One region of the Arthrobacter sp. FX8 genome, then DNA from elsewhere that is predicted to be linked to it. Evidence: riboswitches for the same ligand, from Rfam matches in the RefSeq annotation. Region 1 holds a riboswitch; the other holds the start of a gene.
The links. Region 1 has a riboswitch for glycine ahead of gcvP (aminomethyl-transferring glycine dehydrogenase). Riboswitches for the same ligand answer to the same signal wherever they lie in the genome.
Positions count from the first base shown of each region.

Region 2: another riboswitch for glycine. It lies ahead of cycA (D-serine/D-alanine/glycine transporter); the one in region 1 lies ahead of gcvP (aminomethyl-transferring glycine dehydrogenase).

Region 1 is NZ_CP113505.1:138,787-149,139, reverse strand. It holds gene OUO20_RS00630 (TspO/MBR family protein) at 1-374, shown strand, start outside; partial or broken gene OUO20_RS00625 (L-serine ammonia-lyase) at 421-1,859, opposite strand; partial or broken gene gcvT (glycine cleavage system aminomethyltransferase GcvT) at 2,003-3,150, opposite strand; gene gcvP (aminomethyl-transferring glycine dehydrogenase) at 3,162-6,020, opposite strand; glycine riboswitch at 6,074-6,181, opposite strand; glycine riboswitch at 6,208-6,305, opposite strand; gene OUO20_RS00610 (TetR/AcrR family transcriptional regulator) at 6,399-6,935, opposite strand; partial or broken gene OUO20_RS00605 (MFS transporter) at 7,021-8,579, shown strand; gene OUO20_RS00600 (Dps family protein) at 8,661-9,140, opposite strand; gene OUO20_RS00595 (APC family permease) at 9,362-10,353, shown strand, end outside.
Region 2 is NZ_CP113505.1:4,286,273-4,296,625, forward strand. It holds gene glyA (serine hydroxymethyltransferase) at 1-411, opposite strand, end outside; gene gcvH (glycine cleavage system protein GcvH) at 408-791, opposite strand; gene gcvT (glycine cleavage system aminomethyltransferase GcvT) at 841-1,989, opposite strand; gene gcvP (aminomethyl-transferring glycine dehydrogenase) at 1,999-4,872, opposite strand; glycine riboswitch at 5,033-5,133, opposite strand; glycine riboswitch at 5,425-5,523, shown strand; glycine riboswitch at 5,524-5,619, shown strand; gene cycA (D-serine/D-alanine/glycine transporter) at 5,670-7,211, shown strand; gene OUO20_RS20165 (hypothetical protein) at 7,384-8,184, shown strand; gene OUO20_RS20170 (LamB/YcsF family protein) at 8,168-8,917, shown strand; gene OUO20_RS20175 (DUF445 domain-containing protein) at 9,096-10,353, opposite strand, start outside.

The DNA.
Region 1 (10,353 bases):
ACAAGGCGCCCTGGTCCCCGCCCAACGGCGTGTTTGGTCCCGTCTGGACCGTCCTCTATGCGGCAATGGCTGTCGCAGCGTGGCTGGTCTGGCGCCGGCGGACCAGCAGGACACGTCCGGCAATGGCCGCCTACGCCGTCCAGCTGGTCCTCAATCTTGCCTGGACCCCCGCGTTTTTCGCCCTTTACCCCGCCCTTGGCACGCCGGCCCTGTGGCTGGGGCTGGCCATCATCCTTGCCCTGATCGCCGCCGTCGCAGTAACCGTTGTGTATTTTGGTCCCATCAGCCGCACGGCCGGGCTGCTCCTGCTGCCCTACGTGTCATGGCTGGTGTTTGCGGCCAGCCTGAACTGGTGGGCCGCGGCGCATAACTAAGCGATGGTCTCCGCGTGGCCTGTGGCGTCGCGTTGCCAGGTGGGGGTCAGCATTCGACGACGTTGACGGCGAGGCCGCCCATGGCGGTTTCTTTGTATTTGGAGGACATGTCCTTGCCGGTTTCGCGCATGGTGATGATGACTTCGTCCAAGGACACGCGGTGGGTGCCGTCGCCCCAGAGCGCCATTTTCGCGGCGTTGATCGCTTTCGCGGCCGCGATCGCGTTCCGTTCGATGCAGGGGACCTGGACCAGCCCGCCGATCGGGTCGCAGGTCAGGCCCAGGTTGTGTTCCATCGCGATTTCCGCGGCGTTCTCCACCTGCGCCGGGGTCCCGCCCATGACCTCGGCCAGGCCCGCGGCCGCCATCGAGGACGCCGACCCCACCTCGCCCTGGCAGCCGACTTCGGCCCCGGAGATCGAGGCCTGTTCCTTGTACAGCACCCCCACCGCGCCCGCGGCCAGCAGGAACCGCACCACCACAGCGTCCCGGTCCTCCTGGGTGGCCTTGTCCATGCCCGGGGCGAAATGCAGGGCGTAGAACAGCACCGCGGGGATGATCCCGGCCGCCCCGTTCGTCGGGGCGGTGACCACCCGCCCGCCGGAGGCGTTCTCCTCGTTCACCGCCAACGCCACCAAATTAACCCACTCCTGCCAATACCTGGCATCGAACGGGCCCGCGTCCCACGCCGCATCCGTCTCCTCGACCGGGCCGCCCGCGGATTCCTTCTTCAACCGGTCGTACCAGTCAGGGCGCGGCGGCGGACCTTCAACCCGCCCGGCAGCACCCCTTCCCGCCTCAACGAGGCGGCCACGCAGCCCTCCATCACCGACCAGATCTGCAGCAACCCCGCCCGGATCTGCTCCTCGTCCCGGGAGACTTTTTCGTTCACGAGCATCACGTCGGCGATGCCCAACCCGGTCACCGCGCAGTGCCCCAGCAGCTCCGCCGCGGTCCGGAACGGCAGCGGCAGCTCCTGTTTGGACGCGTCCAGTTCCTGCTGCGCCGCGTCCTCCTCGCCCTCCCGGACGATGAACCCGCCACCCACCGAGAAAAACGTCGCCGCATGCAGCACCTCCCCGGCCGCATCAGTGACCGTGAACGTCATCCCGTTCGTGTGCCGCGGCAACACCGTCAACGGCCGCAGCACCATATCCTTCACCCCGTACGGCAAGGCCACAGCACCGGCCAGGTTCAGCACCCCGGTCTCCGCGATCGAGGCCAACCGCTCCTCCACCTCGGCGGGCAGGATCAACTCCGGATGGAACCCCTCCAACCCCAACAAAACGGCGGTCATCGTCCCATGCCCATGACCCGTCGCCGCCAACGACCCATACAAATCAACCCGCAACCCCGCCACATCACCCAGGACACCCAGGCCCTTGAGCTCCTCAGCGAACACCGCAGCAGCCCTCATCGGCCCCACAGTATGCGAAGACGAAGGCCCAATCCCGATCGAAAACAGGTCAAAGACACCAACAGCCATAACGGGGTATTTCCTAACTAAATCTGGTTCGGTTGCCGCTCAACCCACTTCCTGTACGTCCTGTCAGCCTCGACACACCGGTCCATGCGCACCAGGGGCCGGCAGAGCCGGACCCGAAGCCCGGCCACGGTGCGGTACAGGGCTTACTTTTGGCGTTTGTAGAACGGGAGGTCGACGACTTCGAATGGCTCCGCCTTGCCACGGAGGTCCACGTCGAGGGCGGTGCCGGGTGCCGAGTATTCGACGTCGACGTAGGCCATGGCGATGGGGTAGCCAAGGGTGGGCGACGGCTGGCCGGAGGTGACTTCGCCAACCGTGGCGCCGTCCTTGAGGACGGGATAGTGCGCGCGTCCGGCGCGGCGGCCCTGGCCTTTGAGCCCCACGAGGCGGCGGCCGGAGGTGCTGCCGGCTCCGGCTTCCTTTTGGCGGCCAGGGCGGCTTTGCCGACGAAGTCGCCTTCCTTGGAGAGCGCGACGACGGGGCCGAGGCCGGCGGCGAACGGGTCGCCCTGCAGGGACAGTTCGTTGCCGTACAGGGGCATTCCCGCTTCGAGGCGCAGGGAGTCACGGGAGGCGAGGCCTGCCGGGGTCAGTTCCCTGTCGTCGGCGACGGCGATCAGTGACTGCCACAGCGCGGGGGCATCGTCGTTGCCCACGAAGATTTCGAACCCGTCCTCACCCGTGTACCCGGTGCGCGCAAGCAGGAGTTCCTTTCCGGCGCCGCCTACCAGGAGCGGCACGCTGACGGCGGCGTAGTACTTGAGCTCGGTGACCAGTGCGTGCTGCGCGGCCGGGACCAGGCGCAGCAGGAGTTCCTGGGCCTTGGGGCCCTGGACGGCGATCAGCGACGTGCGGGCTGAGGCATCCTCCACTACAACATCGAACCCGGCGGCCCGTTCCTGCAGGGCTGCGGCGACCACGGCGGCGTTGCCCGCGTTGGGCACCACCAGGAAGACGTCGGTACCATCCTGTGCGGAGGGGCGGCGGTACGTGATGAGGTCGTCGATGATACCGCCGTCCTCGTTGCAGATCAGCGAGTACTTGGCCTTGCCCACGGCCATGGCGGAGATCTTTCCCACCAGGGCGTAGTCCAGGAAGGCTGCGGCATCCGGGCCGGTCACCCAGACCTCGCCCATGTGGGAAAGGTCGAACAGGCCGGCAGCCTTGCGGACGGCGTGGTGTTCAGCAAGCTCCGAGCTGTACTTCAGCGGCATCTGCCACCCGCCGAAGTCCGTGAAGGAAGCTCCAAGCTTCTTGTGCTCGTCGTAAAGCGCGGTGTATTTCTCGGTCATGGCGCCGGTCCTTAGTTTTCGAAGTCTTCCAGCGGCGGGCAGGAGCAGATCAGGTTCCGGTCACCTGCGGCGCCGTCGATCCTGCCCACGGGCGGGAAGTACTTGTCCTGCTTGTGGTGGGCAGGGAAGGCCGCCTGCTCGCGGGGGTAGGCGCGGTCCCAGTCAGAGCTGACGACGGCGGCCGCCGTGTGCGGTGCGCGGCGCAGCGGTGAGTCCGCCACGGCAAAGTCGCCATTGGCCACCTGGTCGATTTCCTTGCGGATGCTGATCATGGCCTCGATGAAGCGGTCGATCTCCGCCAGGTCCTCGGACTCGGTGGGCTCCACCATCAGCGTGCCCGCCACCGGGAAGGACAGGGTGGGGGCGTGGAAACCGAAGTCGATCAGCCGCTTGGCCACGTCCTCGGCCGTGACTCCCGTCTTCGCCGTGAGTTCGCGCAGGTCCAGGATGCACTCGTGCGCCACCAGCCCGCCTTCACCGGTGTAGAGGACCGGGAAGTATTCGTTCAGGCGGGACGCGACGTAGTTGGCCGCCAGCAGCGCGGACTTGGTGGCCTCGGTCAGGCCCTCACCGCCCATCAGCTTCACGTAGGCCCAGGAAATCGGCAGCACGCCGGCCGAACCGAACCGGGACGCCGAGATCGCCACACCGTGCCCGGCTTCGTGCGCCGCCTTGTTCGCGTCGCCCGGCATGAACGGTGCCAGGTGCGCCTTGGCGGCAACGGGCCCGACGCCGGGTCCCCCGCCGCCGTGCGGGATGCAGAAGGTCTTGTGCAGGTTCAGGTGGGACACGTCCCCGCCGAACTGGCCCGGCTGGGCCAGCCCTACCAGGGCGTTGAGGTTGGCGCCGTCGATGTAGACCTGGCCGCCCGCGGCGTGCACAGCGTCACAGACTTCGCGGACATCCCCATCGTAGACACCGTGGGTGGAGGGGTAGGTGATCATGATGCAGGACAGGACGTCCTTGTTGGCCTCGATCTTGGCCGTCAGGTCGTCGTGGTCGATGGTGCCGTCGGCAGCCGTGGCCACGACGACCACCTTCATGCCCGCGAGCACGGCGGAGGCGGCGTTGGTGCCGTGCGCCGAGGCCGGGATCAGGCACACGTTGCGCTGCTGCTCGCCCCGGGAATGGTGGTAGCCGCGGATCGCGAGCAACCCGGCGAGTTCGCCCTGCGAGCCCGCGTTGGGCTGGATGGACACCTGGTCATACCCGGTGATCGTGGTCAGGTCCGCTTCCAGGCCGGCGATGAGTTCGCGCCAGCCTTCGGTCTGGGAGTCCGGGGCGAACGGGTGGATCGAGGCGAACTCCGGCCAGGAAATGGCTTCCATCTCGGCCGTGGCGTTCAGCTTCATCGTGCATGAACCCAGCGGGATCATGGTGCGGTCCAGCGCCAGGTCGCGGTCCGAGAGCTTGCGGATGTAACGCAGCAGCTGGGTTTCAGACCGGTGCGTGTTGAAGACCGGGTGCTGCAGGTAGTCGGAGGAACGCTCGCCGGCGGCCTCCAGCCCAAAGCCCTGGCCCTCGCCCTGGACCTCGGCAACCGTGGCGCCAAAGACGTCGGCAACCTGGGCGACGATGGCCGCCGTCGTGGTTTCATCGAGGGCGATGCCTACGGTGTCGGCGTCGACGCTGCGCAGGTTGATGCCCCGCGCCTCGGCGTCGGCGATGATGCCAGCAGCCCGTCCGGGGACCCGGACCGTAAGGGTGTCGAAGAAGCTCGTGTGCAGCACCTCGACGCCGGCGGCCGCAAGCGAGGCCGCCAGGCTACGGGCGTGGCGGTGCGCCGTTTGGGCAATCGCCTTCAGTCCGTCGGGGCCGTGGTAAACGGCGTACATGGACGCAACGATGGCCAGCAGCGCCTGGGCGGTGCAGATGTTGGACGTGGCCTTCTCGCGGCGGATGTGCTGCTCGCGGGTCTGCAGGGCCAACCGGTAGGCAGGCGTGCCGGCGTCGTCCTTTGACACCCCAACCAGGCGGCCAGGCAAGGAACGCTCCAGGCCTTTGCGGACAGCCATGTAGGCGGCATGGGGGCCGCCGAAGAACAGCGGCACGCCAAAACGCTGGGCTGAGCCGACGGCAATGTCCGCGCCCTGCTCGCCCGGAGGTGTGATCAGTGTCAGGGCCAGCAGGTCCGCAGCCACGGTGACCAGCGCGCCCCGGTCCTTCGCTGCAGAGATCACCGCGGACTGGTCCCACACGCGGCCGGAAGCGCCGGGCTGCTGCAGCACGATCCCGTTGATGTCGCCCTCGGGCAGGCCCTTGGACAGGTCGGCGACCTCCACCTCGAAGCCGAGCGCCTCCGCACGCCCCAGCACGATGGCGATGGTCTGCGGCAGCACGTCGATGTCCAGGACGGTCTTGCCGTCTGCCGCGGGCTTGGTCTTGTTGGCGCGGCGCATCAGCAGCACGGCCTCGGCCACGGCCGTTGCTTCATCCAGCAGCGAAGCGTTGGCGATGGGCAGGCCCACAAGGTCCTGCACCATGGTCTGGAAGTTCAGCAGCGCCTCAAGCCGGCCCTGGGAAATCTCCGGCTGGTAGGGCGTGTAGGCGGTGTACCAGGCCGGGGATTCCAGGATGTTGCGGCGGATCACCGGTGGAGTCACGGTGTCGTAGTAGCCCTGGCCGATCAGCTGCACCGCCGTCTTGTTCTTGGCGGCAAGCTTCCGCAGTTCCGTGAGGACTTCAACCTCACTGAGGGCGTCCTGCAGGCGAAGGGCGGTGTCCTGGCGGATGACCTTGGGAACCGCGGTGTCCACAAGGGAATCGACCGAGTCGTAGCCTACGGCTTTGAGCATGGTGTCGACGTCGGCCTGGCGGCGCGCGCCGATATGGCGGTCTACGAAAGTGGTGGAGGCTGGGGTAACCGACACGAAGGAACTCCATTTACTCAGGCGGCGAAGGGTACGCCACAGCTATTCGGGTTCCTCCCCGCTCTGTATTGGACCTGAGAGTTTCCGCGTTCCCTGCCTGGGCAGGACCCGCTTGCACCGTCGGTGAGCACAACAGTCCCTACCTCTCCAAAAGAGAATAAGACTGCCTGCTGCTTTCCAGAGGTGCCTCGCCGCGGCGGTACGGGGGCCTGCGAGATTCCTGGGGAGGATTTGCTCCTACGGCGCCTGCCTGTACTTCCGGCAGAACTCTCCCGCCGCAGATCAAAGGCTATTCATTTGTTGGATCATGAAGGCCGGTGACAGCCCTCACAACTTTCTATTGTCCTACGCGGCAACCCCTCCCGGCAAATGACGGAGCTACCTGCGGAGCCGTTCCAGCGCGGCCAGGAGTTCCTCCACGTCAGCGGCCGCTCCCCCAGCCGGCGCAGGGGCCACGGACAGCATGGCGTTGAAGTACAGGCCGTCCCCCATATAGAGGACTGCCTTGGCCAGCCCAGGTCCCACATCCGCAGCAATTTCGTCCAGCCAGCGCTGCTGGATGGCCGCGAAGCGGCGCCGCGTCTCCTCGTGGGCCACCTCTGCAAGCCGGGTGGCGGCCACGATGGCACGGTCCAAAGGGGTATCCGCCCAGACCGAGGAACGGATGAAGTAGGCCGCGGCGCCTTCAGCTGCCGACGCCATGGCATCGGCATCCTCGCTCGCCAGGCCCTCCAGGCGGTCAAGCAACACGGCAATCAGGGCTTCCTTGTTGGGAAAGTGGTAGAGGAGGCCGCCTTTGGATACGCCGGCCTTGCGAGCCACGGCATCGAGGGTGGCCGCCCGCTCACCCACTTCAATCAGCAGGGACTCGAAGGCGTCAAGGACCGCGTCACGGGCAACAGGCTTTCGGGGCATGCCCTCCATCATGCCCTCCCCCGTGCAGGAATGAGGAAAACCATCGCATTTTTAAACTATACCGTCCGGACGGTATAGTTATCTCATGACCACTTCCATCGAGAGTTCGGCAACCGGGCAGGCAAGCAGCACTTCCGTGCGTCCTCCGTGGCGCGACTGGCTGGCGCTGGGGCTCCTGATGTTTCCCGTGCTGCTGGTGGCGGTGGACAACACCGCACTGACGTTCGCGCTGCCGGCCATCGCCCGGGCCCTGGAACCCACGGGCGTGCAGCTGCTGTGGATCGTTGACGCCTACCCCCTGGTGCTGGCCGGGCTGCTGGTATCAATGGGAAGCCTCGGCGACCGGATTGGGCGGCGGAGGCTGCTCATCCTTGGCAGCATCGGCTTTGCCGCGCTGTCCGTTGCGACGGCTTTTGCGCCCGCGCCGGAATGGCTCATCGCCGGCCGCGCCGCCCTGGGATTCTTCGGCGCCATGCTGATGCCGTCCACCTTGTCGCTGATCCGCAACATTTTCCCCGAGCCCAATCGCCGCAGGCTGGCCGTCGCCATCTGGGCCGCCGGATTCTCCGGCGGCGCGGCCCTGGGTCCGATCTTCGGCGGCTGGCTGGTGGAGCACTTCTGGTGGGGTGCCGTCTTCCTGGTGGCGGTCCCCCTCATGCTCCCCCTGCTGGCGTTTGGACCGGCCCTCATCCCGGAATCGAAGGATCCGGCACCCGGCAAGGTGGACATCCCCAGCATCCTGCTCTCCATGCTGGTCATGGTGCCCGTTGTCTACGGGATCAAGGCAGTTGCCACCGAAGGTCCAGGGGCGGCAGGTCTGGGCGCCATCGCTTTCGGCCTGGCCATGGGGGCGGTGTTCGTGCAGCGGCAGCAGCGGCTGGCGCACCCCTGCTGGACATGTCCCTGTTCCGGAACAGGGTGTTCAGCATGGCCATCAGCGCCAACATCCTTGCCTTGTTCTCCTTCAACGGCTTCATCCTGTTCCTCGCCCAGCACCTCCAACTCCTCGAGGGAATGACGCCGTCCGCAGCCGGCGTTGCCATGATCCCGGCACTGGCCGCCACGGTGGTGGCCGGCCTGGTGGTGGTGCCGCTGGTCCGCAAGGTCCGCCCGGGATACGTGGTGGCTGCGGGGTTGGCGTTCAGTGCCACCGGCTACACCATGGTGGCATTCGGGAATCACGACGGCGGCCCCTCGCTGCTGCTGGCAGCCCTGCTGGTCCTTGCACTGGGCGTGGGTACGGCCGAAACCATCTCCAACGACCTCATCCTCGGGTCCGCGCCGCCGGAGAAGTCAGGCGCTGCCGCGGCAATCTCCGAGACCGGCTACGAGGTGGGGTCGCTGCTGGGCACGGCGGTACTGGGCTCCATCCTGACGGCGTCCTACCAGCAGAACCTGCGGCTGCCCGCAGGCCTTGACGGCATGCTGCCCGGCTCCTCCCTGCACAGCGCGAGGGAAACACTTGCCGGCGCAGTGGAAGCAGCAAACCTGCTGCCCGCTTCCCTATCGGACACCGTCCGGGACGCTGCGGCGTCAGCGTTTGATTCCGGCGTGCACATCACTGCGGCAATTGGGCTGGTACTGATGGCGACGGCGGCAGTCCTCGCCGCCGTCGTGCTGCGGAAGGTGCCGAAAGCGGCCTGACCAAGCGAAACAAAAAGGGCGCCTGGTACCGGATCAATTCCGATACCAGGCGCCCAAAGGGTCCAGGCGGGTGGCTGCCGGCTACTTGGAGTCGGCGGCTGTGACCTTGGCGGTCGGCTTCATGTTTTCAGCCTGCACCATCCAGGCAAACTGCTCCAGCCGGGCAATGAACTCGTGCAGGAGGTCCGCGGAGGTGGGATCCTCCTCGTCCACCTCGTCATGGACTTTGCGCATGGTGCCCACGGCGGCTTCCATGGCGGCAACGATCCGCTCGATGGCATCCGTAGTGCTGATCAGCCCCTCAGGGAACTGGGCCAGGCTGGTGGTTTCGGCAACGGTGGAGCTGCGGCCGTCCGGGAGTGCATGCAGGGCGCGCATTCGTTCGGCTGTGTCGTCGGCGAACTGGCGGGCAGCGTCGACGATCTCATCAAGCTGCAGGTGCAGGTCGCGGAAGTTGGTGCCCACGATGTTCCAGTGCGCCTGCTTGCCCTGGACGTGCAGTTCGATCAGGTCGGCCAGGACAGCCTGCAGATTGTTGGTCAGTGTCGGTGAAGCTTTCATGCGTCCTCCTCAAGTGGTCCAATACGGCCGACGCTACCAGCCGAGCACCTAGCGGCGGCAGGGCTTTCGGCAATTTCTCAGTGAGCTTACTAATTTGGAAAGGAAGTCATAAACGAATGTGATTCATATTGCGTCTTGCATCACAGGTCCGGCACCCCCATACTAAATGAACGCCATTCATATAGTGACCTCCGTCTCACAGCCTTCCAGAAAGTGGTGCCATGACAGAGACAATCCGCACCAGTACGGCCAAACCCGGTCCGCACGCCCACGCCCCGTCCGCGGACGGCGTCAGCGCCAAAGGCCTCAAGGGCGGGCAGCTCGGGCTCCTCGCCGTCGTCGTCCTGGGCATTTCAACCATCGCCCCCGCCTACACCCTCACCAGCGCACTCGGACCCACCGTCAATGAAGCCGGACTCCAGTTGCCAGTCATCTTCCTGATCGGGTTCATCCCCATGATCCTGGTCTCGCTCGCCTACCGGGAGCTCAATGCCGACTCCCCGGACAGCGGCACAACCTTCACCTGGGTGACCAAGGCCTTCGGCCCCTGGGTCGGCTGGATGGGCGGCTGGGGCCTGCTGGCCGCCAACATCATCGTGCTGTCCAACCTGGCCGGCGTCGCCGTCGACTTCTTCTACCTCTTCCTGTCCCAGCTCACCGGCTCACCGGAACTGGCAGACCTGGCCGGCAACAAAGCGTTGAACGTCCTGACCTGCTTCGTGTTCGTGGCGCTGGCTGTTTGGGTCAGCTACCGCGGGCTGCACACCACCAAGGTGGTGCAGTACGGCCTGGTGGGCTTCCAGCTTCTGGTCCTGGGCCTGTTCGTCGCCATGGCCTTCGCCAACTGGTCCACGTCCGAAACGGCCATCCCGTTCAGCTGGGACTGGTTCGACGTCACGAAGATCGAGACGTTCGGCCAGATTGCCGCCGGCATCTCGCTGTCGATCTTCGTGTACTGGGGCTGGGATGTGTGCCTAACGGTCAACGAGGAAACAGCGAACGGCCAGAAGACGGCCGGACTGGCCGGCACCCTGACCGCCGTCATCGTCCTGGCCATCTACCTCCTGGTCAGCATCGCCACCATGATGTTCGCCGGCGTCGGGGACACCGGCAACGGCCTGAACAACGCCGACAACCAAGAGAACATCTTCACGGCCCTGGCCTCCCCCATCATGGGCCCCTTCGCCATCCTGATGTCCCTCGCCGTGCTGTC
Region 2 (10,353 bases), 400 kb from region 1:
GTGCGCCAGGTTGAGGCCCATGATGGTGTCGCCGGGCTTGATCAGGGCGTGCATGACGGAGGCGTTGGCCTGTGCACCGGAGTGTGGTTGGACGTTGGCGAACCCGGCGCCGAAGAGGTCCTTGACCCGGTCGATGGCGAGTTGCTCGATGACGTCCACGTGCTCGCAGCCGCCGTAGTAGCGCTTGCCGGGGTAGCCTTCGGCGTACTTGTTGGTCAGGACCGAGCCCTGGGCCTGCATGACCGCAGCGGCCGTGTGGTTCTCGGACGCGATCATCTCCAGGCCGTCGCGCTGGCGGCCAAGCTCGTCGTCAATCTTCGCGGCAACCTCAGGGTCCAGGACGGACAGGTCGGCGTTCAGGCTTGGGGAGGCCACCTGCTCGAAGGCGCCCACTTCTGCCGGGGCGCTCACAGCTCGCCGCCGTTTGCTGCTGCGTATTCCTCTGCCGACATGAGCGGGCCTTCCTCGGTAACGGCCACCTTGAAGAGCCAGCCCGCACCGTAGGGATCGCTGTTGATCAGGGCGGGGTCCGTGACCACGCCGTCGTTGATCTCGGTGACCTCACCGGTCACGGGGGCGTAGAGGTCGGAGACGGATTTGGTGGATTCCACCTCGCCGCAGGTCTCGCCGGCCGTCACGGTGGAGCCGACCTCGGGGAGGTCCACGTACACGATGTCGCCCAGGGCGTCGGCAGCAACGGCGGAAATCCCGATCCCCGCTGGGCCGGATCCGTCAACAGCAACCCACTCGTGCTCGGCGGAGTACTTCAGTTCAGAAACAACTTTGCTCATTGTCTACTTTCCTTCTCTTCAAAACCTGTGGTGGTTGGGCGAAATCGATTTACTTCTGGCGCTTGTAAAAGGGGAGGGGGACGACTTCGAAGCGCTCGGGCTTGCCGCGGAGGTCGATGTCCAGGACGGTCCCGACTTCAGCAAATTCGACGTCGACGTAGGCCATGGCGATGGGGTATCCCAGGGTGGGGGAGGGCTGGCCGGAGGTTACTTCGCCCACCAGGGTGCCGTCCTTGAGGACGGGGTAATGGGCGCGGGCAGCGCGGCGTCCGGCACCCTTGAGGCCCACCAGCTTCTGCCCGATGCTTGAACCGACTCCTGCGCCCTTGACGGCGGCCAGGGCGTCCTTGCCTACGAAGCCGCTCTCCTTCGCCAGCGACACCACGGGGCCCAGGCCGGCCGCGTAGGCGTTGACGTGGCGGGAGAGTTCGTTGCCGTAGAGCGGCATCCCGGCTTCGAGGCGGAGCGAGTCGCGTGCGGCCAGTCCGGCTGGAACCAGGCCGGAGCCTTCGCCGGCCTGGAGCAGGGCCTCCCACAGTGCGGGGGCGTCCAGGTTGGGAACGTAGATCTCGAAGCCGTCCTCGCCGGTGTAGCCGGTCCGGGCCACGAGCAGGTCCTGGACCGTACCGTTGACGGCGATGCCCACCTCGACGGCGGCGTAGTACTTGAGCCCGGTGAGCAGTGCGTGCTGTTCGGCCGGGACCAGCGTCAGGAGGATCGCTTCGGAATTCGGTCCCTGGACGGCGATCAGCGAGGTGTCGGCGGAGGCGTCCTCCACAGTGACGTCGAAGGTGGCGGCGCGTTCCAGCAGTTCCTTGGCCACCACTGCGGCGTTGCCCGCGTTGGGCACCACCAGGTACCTGTCCACGCCCTCTTCGGGGGATGGCCGGCGGTAGGTGATGAGGTCGTCGATGATGCCGCCATCGGCGTTGCAGATCAGCGAGTACTTTGCCTTGCCCACGGCCACCGCGGACAGTTTGCCGGCAAGGGCGTAGTCCAGGAACGCGGCGGCGTCGGGGCCGGTCACCCAGACCTCGCCCATGTGGGAGAGGTCGAACAGGCCGGCCGCCCTGCGCACGGCATGGTGTTCCGCGAGTTCAGACTCGTACTTGAGCGGCATCTGCCACCCGCCGAAGTCCGTGAACGAGGCCCCGGCCTTCTTGTGCTGCTCGAAAAGAGCGGTGTAGTTCTCAGTCATTGGAAGTCCTCAGTTCTCAAATTCGGCTGTGCTGTCCTCGAACGCTTCGAGGGGCGGGCAGGAGCAGACCAGGTTCCGGTCGCCGGCGGCGCCGTCGATCCGGCCGACGGGCGGGAAATACTTGTCCTGGCGGAGCGAGGCAACGGGGAATGCGGCCTGCTCCCGCGGGTAGGCGCGGTCCCAGCCAGAGCTGACGACGGCGGCCGCCGTGTGGGGTGCGTTGCGCACCGGGGATGCCTCCAGGGTGATGTCGCCGCTGGCCACCTGCTGGATCTCGCCATGAATGGTGATCATGGCCTCGATGAAGCGGTCGATCTCGGCCAGGTCCTCGGACTCGGTGGGCTCCACCATCAGCGTGCCCGCGACAGGGAACGAAAGGGTGGGGGCGTGGAAACCGAAGTCGATCAGCCGCTTGGCCACGTCCTCGGCCGTGACTCCCGTCTTCGCCGTGAGTTCGCGCAGGTCCAGGATGCACTCGTGCGCCACCAGCCCGCCTTCACCGGTGTAGAGGACCGGGAAGTATTCGTTCAGGCGGGACGCGACGTAGTTGGCCGCCAGCAGCGCGGACTTGGTGGCCTCGGTCAGGCCCTCACCGCCCATCAGCTTCACGTAGGCCCAGGAAATCGGCAGCACGCCGGCCGAACCGAACCGGGACGCCGAGATCGCCACACCGTGCCCGGCTTCGTGCGCCGCCTTGTTCGCATCGCCCGGCATGAACGGTGCCAGGTGCGCCTTGGCGGCAACGGGCCCGACGCCGGGTCCCCCGCCGCCGTGCGGGATGCAGAAGGTCTTGTGCAGGTTCAGGTGGGACACGTCCCCGCCGAACTGGCCCGGCTGGGCCAGCCCTACAAGTGCGTTGAGGTTGGCGCCGTCAACGTAGACCTGGCCGCCCGCAGCATGCACAGCGTCACAGACTTCGCGGACATCGGAGTCGTACACGCCGTGCGTGGACGGGTACGTGATCATGATGGCCGAGAGGACGTCCTTGTTGGCCTCGATCTTGGCCGTCAGGTCGTCGTGGTCGATGGTGCCGTCGGCAGCCGTGGCCACCACCACCACCTTCATGCCCGCGAGCACGGCGGAGGCGGCGTTGGTGCCGTGCGCCGAGGCCGGGATCAGGCAGACGTTGCGCTGCTGCTCGCCCCGGGAATGGTGGTAGCCGCGGATCGCGAGCAGCCCGGCGAGTTCGCCCTGCGAGCCCGCGTTGGGCTGGATGGACACCTGGTCATACCCGGTGATCTCGGCGAGGTCCGCTTCCAGGCCGGCGATGAGTTCGCGCCAGCCTTCGGTCTGGGAGTCCGGGGCGAACGGGTGGATCGAGGCGAACTCCGGCCAGGAAATGGCTTCCATCTCGGCCGTGGCGTTCAGCTTCATGGTGCATGAACCCAGCGGGATCATGGTGCGGTCCAGCGCCAGGTCGCGGTCCGAGAGCTTGCGGATGTAACGCAGCAGCTGGGTTTCAGACCGGTGCGTGTTGAAGACCGGGTGCTGCAGGTAGGCCGAGGTGCGCACAATGGTGTCGGGCAGTTCGAATCCCTGGGCGTCACCCACCGGACCGGCGCCAAAGGCGACGGCGACGGCGGAAAGTGTTGCCGCCGTCGTCGTCTCATCAACGGAGACGCCCACCGTGTCCGGATCGATGAAGCGCAGGTTGATGCCGCGGGCTTCAGCGGCGGTGATCACCTTGGCGGCCTTGCCCGGAACGCGGACGGTGAGGGTGTCGAAGAAGGAGTCCGTGACCAGTTCGCGGCCCAGTGACGTGAGTGCTGTTGCCAGGACCCTGGCCTTGTCGTGGACGGTCTCTGCGATTGCCTTCAGGCCGTCGGGGCCGTGGTAAACGGCGTAGAAGGAGGACACGATGGCCAGCAGCGCCTGGGCGGTGCAGATGTTGGACGTGGCCTTCTCGCGGCGGATGTGCTGCTCGCGGGTCTGCAGGGCCAACCGGTAGGCAGGCGTGCCGGCGTTGTCCTTGGAGACGCCCACGATCCTGCCCGGGAGGGTACGTTCCATTCCCTTTTGGACGGCCATGTAGGCGGCGTGCGGCCCCCCAAAGAACAGCGGCACGCCAAAACGCTGGGTGGAGCCGACGGCAATGTCCGCGCCCTGCTCGCCCGGAGGTGTGATCAGTGTCAGGGCCAGCAGGTCCGCAGCCACGGTGACCAGCGCGCCCCGGTCCTTGGCAGCGGCGATCACGGCGGACTGGTCCCACACGCGGCCGGAGACCCCGGGCTGCTGCAGCACGACGCCGTTGATGTCGCCGTCGGGCAGGCCCTTGGACAGGTCGGCGACCTCCACCTCGAAGCCGAGCGCCTCCGCCCGCCCCAGCACGATGGCGATGGTCTGGGGGAGGCAGTCGGCGTCGAGCACCGTCTTGCCGTCCTTCGCTGCCTTGGACTTGTTGGCGCGGCGCATCAGCAGCACGGCCTCGGCCACCGCCGTTGCCTCGTCCAGCAAGGAAGCGTTGGCTACCGGGAGCGCCGTCAGGTCCTGCACCATGGTCTGGAAGTTCAGCAGCGCCTCAAGCCGGCCCTGGGAAATCTCCGGCTGGTAGGGCGTGTAGGCGGTGTACCAGGCCGGGGATTCCAGGATGTTGCGGCGGATCACCGGCGGAGTCACGGTGTCGTAGTAGCCCTGGCCGATCATCTGGACTGCCGTCTTGTTCTTGGCGGCAAGCTTCCGCAGTTCCGTGAGGACTTCAACCTCGCTGAGGGCGTCGGTCAGCTTGAGCGCAGTTTCCTGGCGGATGGGCGCGGGGACGGCCACGTCAACCAGGCCATCCAGGCTGTCGTAGCCGATGGCCTTGAGCATGGTGTCGATGTCGGCCTGGCGGCGCGCGCCGATATGGCGGTCAACAAACGATGTTGGATGCGAATGAATCGTCATGAGGAACTCCAGATCTGGCCGGCCGAAGGTGGCACGGCGTGGGATGGGTTCCTCCCCGCTCTGTATTGGACCTGAGAGATTCCGCGTTGCCTGCTGTTGGCAGGGGACCGCTTGCACCGTCGGTGAACCAGGCAGAAGCCTGATTGCTTTCCAGAGTCGCCTCGCCGTGACGGTACGGGGGCCTGAGAGATTCCTGGGGAGGATTTGCTCCTACGGCGCCTGACCGGTGTTTCGCCGGGAGGACTCTCCCGTCACAGCTCGAAAGGCTTATTCAAATGTGGGTGATTCGGCTCACAAGGTACCGGGATAGACCCGTCCGTGGCAAATCGGGCGGCTTCCGTGCGGGGCTCGAGGGGCACGTGACGCCGTTCTTCCCCGCTTGTGTCGGGAGGGGTTTGACATTCGATCGTGACGGACACCACACTGAACCCCGGGATTGGCGCCGCCGGTGGCTGGCTCAGCGTATCCGGAGCAGCCCACCAGTCGGCGCCTGTCCCATTGCATGACCGGCCGTGGCCCAAAAAGCCTGCGGCTTCCAACTGAATACGCCTTCGACCTGCGGCGGGAGAGCCCTGCCGGGTACATCCAGCAGGCGCCGTAGGAGCAAACCCTCCCCAGGAAACTCTCAGGCCCACGTACCGCCGCGGACAGGCAACTCTGGAAAGCAGCCGGGCATGACCCTGGCTCACCGGCGGTGCAAGCGGCTTTTGCTGCGGAAACTCTCAGGTCCACTACAGAGCGGGGAGGAACCAAATCTTTTGCGGCACCCAAAAGCCGCTTTATCGATGGAGTTCCTCATGGCGATTCATCCCCCCACGTCCAACGGCGAACCAGCCCGCACCCCGGGCGCTGCCACGGCAGCCCGCAGCGAGCCTCCCCACCTGGAGCGGCAGCTCACCAACCGGCATATCCAGCTCATCGCCATCGGCGGCGCGATCGGCACAGGCCTGTTCATGGGTTCCGGCAAGACCATCTCCGCGGCCGGCCCATCCGTGATCTTCGTATACATGATCATCGGCTTCATGCTTTTCTTCGTCATGCGGGCCATGGGTGAACTGCTGCTCAGCAACCTGAACTACAAGTCCTTCAGTGATTTCGCCGCCGATCTCCTGGGGCCGTGGGCCGGATTCTTCACCGGCTGGACGTACTGGTTCTGCTGGGTGATCACCGGAATCGCCGACGTCATCGCCATCGCAGGGTACTCAAAGGAACTTTGGCCGGCGCTGCCACTTTGGATCCCGGGCCTGGCCACGGTGGGCATCCTGCTCCTGCTGAACCTCGCCACCGTCAAGGCGTTCGGCGAGACCGAGTTCTGGTTCGCCCTCATCAAGATCGTCGCCATCGCAGCCCTGATCATCGTGGGACTCTTCATGATCTTCACCGGTTTCCAGAGCGACGCGGGCACCGCAAGCTTCACCAACCTGTGGAGCCATGGCGGGTTCTTCCCCAATGAGTTCATGGGCTTCGTGGCCGGATTCCAGATCGCAGTCTTCGCCTTCGTAGGCATCGAACTGGTGGGAACCACCGCCGCCGAGGCCAAGAACCCCGAGCGCACGCTGCCCAAGGCCATCAACGCCATCCCCGTCCGCGTGCTGCTCTTCTATGTCGGTGCGCTGGTCATCCTGATGGCGGTCACCCCGTGGACCCAGTTCGCCGCCGGCCACAGCCCCTTTATCGGGATGTTCTCCCTGGCCGGCCTCGGCGCCGCGGCCACGGTGGTGAACCTGGTGGTCCTGACTTCGGCGATGTCCTCCGCGAACTCCGGCATCTACTCCACGTCCCGCATGGTCTTCGGCCTGGCCCAGGAAGGCGACGCCCCCGGTATCTTCAGCCGGCTCTCCACGAGGAAGGTGCCCAGCAACGCGCTGTTCCTGTCCTGCGTCCTGCTGCTGTCCGGCGTCGTACTCATGTATGCCGGCCAGGATGTTGGCATGGCCTTTGAAATGGTGACCACCGTGTCTGCGGTCTGCTTCGTCTTCGTCTGGTCGATCATCCTCGCCAGCTACATCTCCTTCCGGCGCCGCCGGCCGCACCTGCATGCGGCGTCGAAGTTCAAGATGCCCGGTGGCATTCCCGCCGTGTGGGTGGTGTACGCATTCTTCGCCTTCGTCCTTTGGGCCCTGACCACCCAGCCCGACACTCTCGTTGCACTGCTGGTAACCCCCATCTGGTTCGTCATCCTGGGCGTGGCTTGGGCCATCCTGCGGCGCCGTCCCGCCCACCTGGCCCGCTTCGAGGTCTTCCGTGCCGAGCTTCAGGCAGACCAGGCCACTGCCGCGCGCAGCGGTGGCCAGGACGCCGGGGCGGCGGGGCGCGAGGTCCAGCAGGCCGGGAAGTAACGTCCGACGGCGGGTTGCAGCGGCGGCGGTGAGGTGCAGGTACCGCATCCTGCCGCCGCAGCCCGCCGGACGAAGCCACGGCCCGGAAGTTAAGCATGCTTAGTGTCTATCCACATAGGATGGAAAGGCACGGCAGCCTAGCCGCTGCAGGTCGATTTGAATGAAGGTGACCATGGCCCGGCGCAGCAACCCCGCAGTACGCATCGCACAGGAAACCGCCCACAACGCAATGTTTGACGCCGAGGGCAAGCCCAAGCCCGGCGTCCACAACATGCTCCTGAAAGCAGTGCAGATCCAGCGGCCCCTGGTGGTTGGCTACATCCGCAGGCTCCAGAAGAGGCATCCGCGGGCGACGGCCGCGCAGCTGGCGGACATTGCAGAGCGCGACTACCTGCGGGCTGTTGCCGGAGGGGGAGCCCTGGTGGGTGCCACCGCCGTCGTCCCCGGCGTTGGAACCGTGGCGTCGCTGGGACTTTCCGCAGCCGCCACCGTTGGCTTCCTGGAAGCCACAGCCCTGTACGCAACATCGCTGGCTGAACTGCACGGCATCCGTCTGACCAACCCGGAAAAGGCCGGCACCATGGTCATGGCCATCATGCTCGGCGAGGAGGGCACCGCCCTGCTGGGCACGCTCAGCGGCCAGGCATCCGGCGGCGCCACCAACACCTGGGGCAACGCGCTGTCCAAATCCATGGTGGTGCCGGGTTTCGGCAGCGTCCGGAAGAGGATCCAGCATGCCTTCCTCAAGAACCTGCTCAAGCGCCAAGGGACTGCCTTGTTCGGGCGGGCCCTCCCGTTCGGCATAGGGGCCGTTGTCGGCGGAGCCGGTAACCTCGTGATGGGCCGTGCGGTGGCCAAGAATGCCCGGGAGGCGTTCGGGCCGATGCCGGACACCATTCCCGGGGAGCTGACTTCCGCTGCCGGGCCGGACAACCTGACGCTGGAAGGCAACATCATTGGATCTCAACGCTGACGTAGGCCAATCATTCGGCTCCTGGACCGCGGGAGGCGATCCGGCGATGCTCCAGCTGGCAACCAGCGCCAACGTAGCCTGTGGCCTCCACGCGGGGGATCCCGTCACCATGCTCGACAGCTGCAGGGCCGCGTACGAACTTGATGTCACCGTCGGTGCGCACCTGGGCTACCGGGACCTGGCCGGCTACGGGCGCCGCATGCTTGGCATGAGCTTCGACGAGCTCTTCGGGGACGTGCTGTACCAGCTGGGCGCGCTCGACGGGGTTGCGCATGCCGTGGGCGCCTCCGTGGACTATGTGAAGGCGCATGGAGCGCTGTACGACACCACGATCCATGACGCCGAGCAGGCCTCCGCCGTAGTGGCTGCGGTCAACGCCTACGATCCAGGCCTTCCGTTCCTGGGCTTCCCGGGCTCGGAGCTGCTGAAGCAGGCCAAGGAAGCCGGGCACCCGGTGTTCGTTGAGGCTTTCGCCGACCGTGCCTACCTCGCCGACGGCAGCCTGGTGCCGCTCTCCGAGGACGATGCCGTCCTGTACGACGTCGATGCGGTGGTCGAACGGGCCGTCCGCCTGGCCACGCAAGGCGAAGTGGTTGCCGTGGACGGATCCGTAATTGCGGTACGGCCCGACTCCCTGTGCATTCACGGCGGGACCCCTGACGCCGTAGAAATGGCGGCCCGGATCAGGGCAGGACTTCAGGATGCAGGCGTCGGGTTGGAGTCCTTCGCGTAGGAGCCTGCAGCCGTACGGCGGGCCGACTTCTTTCCAACAATTCCAGCGTCACTCCAGCCCTCCGTGCCGCCGTCGTACGCCTTATCGACACGCACATTCCTTTTCGCACCCCAAATATCCCGAGCGAAAAGGAAGATGCGCAGCGCCAAGTCCACCCGGGACCTACAGCAGCGGAAAACTACCCAAAGACCAGCTGCGCCACCGTGAAAATCCCCAGCCCGGCCAGGGACCCCACCACGGTGCCGTTGATGCGGATGAACTGCAGGTCCTTACCCACCTGGAGCTCGATCTTCTGCGAGGTTTCCTCGGCATCCCACCGCGCCACGGTGTCCGTAATAACGCCTGCGATGTCCGAACGGTAGGTGCGGACCAGGTACCCGGCGGCGTCACCGATCCATGCGTTGACCTTCCCGGCCAGTTCGGGGTCGTCCACGAGCCGTGACCCAAAATCGCGCACCGCAGCCTTGAACTTGATGGTGAGTTCGCTGTCCGGATCATCCACGGCGCCCAGCAGCGCGTTCTTGACCGTTCCCCAGGTCCGCGAGGCCAGTTCGCGCACTTCGGGGTCGCCCAGGACCTGCGCCTTGATGTCTTCCGCGCGCGCAATCATCGCGGGGTCATGCTGCAGGTCCTGTGCCAGGTCGTTGAGGTACTTGTCGATTGACTGCCGCACCTGGTGGCGGGGGTCAGCCTGGACGGCACGGACGAACTTCAGGATCTCGATATAGACCTTGTCGCCCACCAGTCCGTCCACGAACTGCGGAACCCACGTGGGGGAGCGGTCGGACACCAGGCGGGTGACGGTTTCGTGGTTGTCATCCACCCAGTCCGCCGCGCGGTCCACCAGCAGGTCCACCAGCGTGTGATGGTGCCCGTCATGGAAGATGCGCTCCGCCAGCCTGCCCACGGGAGGTCCCCACGGCGGGGTGAGCAGATGCTTGCGCACCATGCCCTCGATGACGGCCTGGACGTCGTCGTCATTCAAAACCTTGAAGGCGCCGCGGATAACGGCAGCTCCCTCCTTGGCCACGCGTTCGGCACCACCAGGGCCAGCCAGCCAAACGCCGGCCCGGCGCGCGATGTTGACGCTGGCCAGCTTCTCCTGGACCACCTGCTCGGAGAGGAAATTGGTCTCCACGAACTCGCCCAGCGAGGCCCCGATCTGGTCCTTCCGGCGGGGAATGATGGCGGTGTGGGGAATCTTGATGCCCATGGGGTACTTGAACAGGGCCGTCACGGCGAACCAGTCGGCCAGCGCGCCCACCATTCCGCCCTCGGCCGCCGCGCGCACATACTGCAGCCACGGGTAGTCCTTCTGCAGCGCGAACGCAAAGACAAAAATCACGGCCATGGCGATCAGCAGGCTCAGCGCCAGCAGCTTCATCTTCCGCAGCGCTGCCGCTTTCTCGGCGTCGCCGGCACCGGGCTGGCGGCTT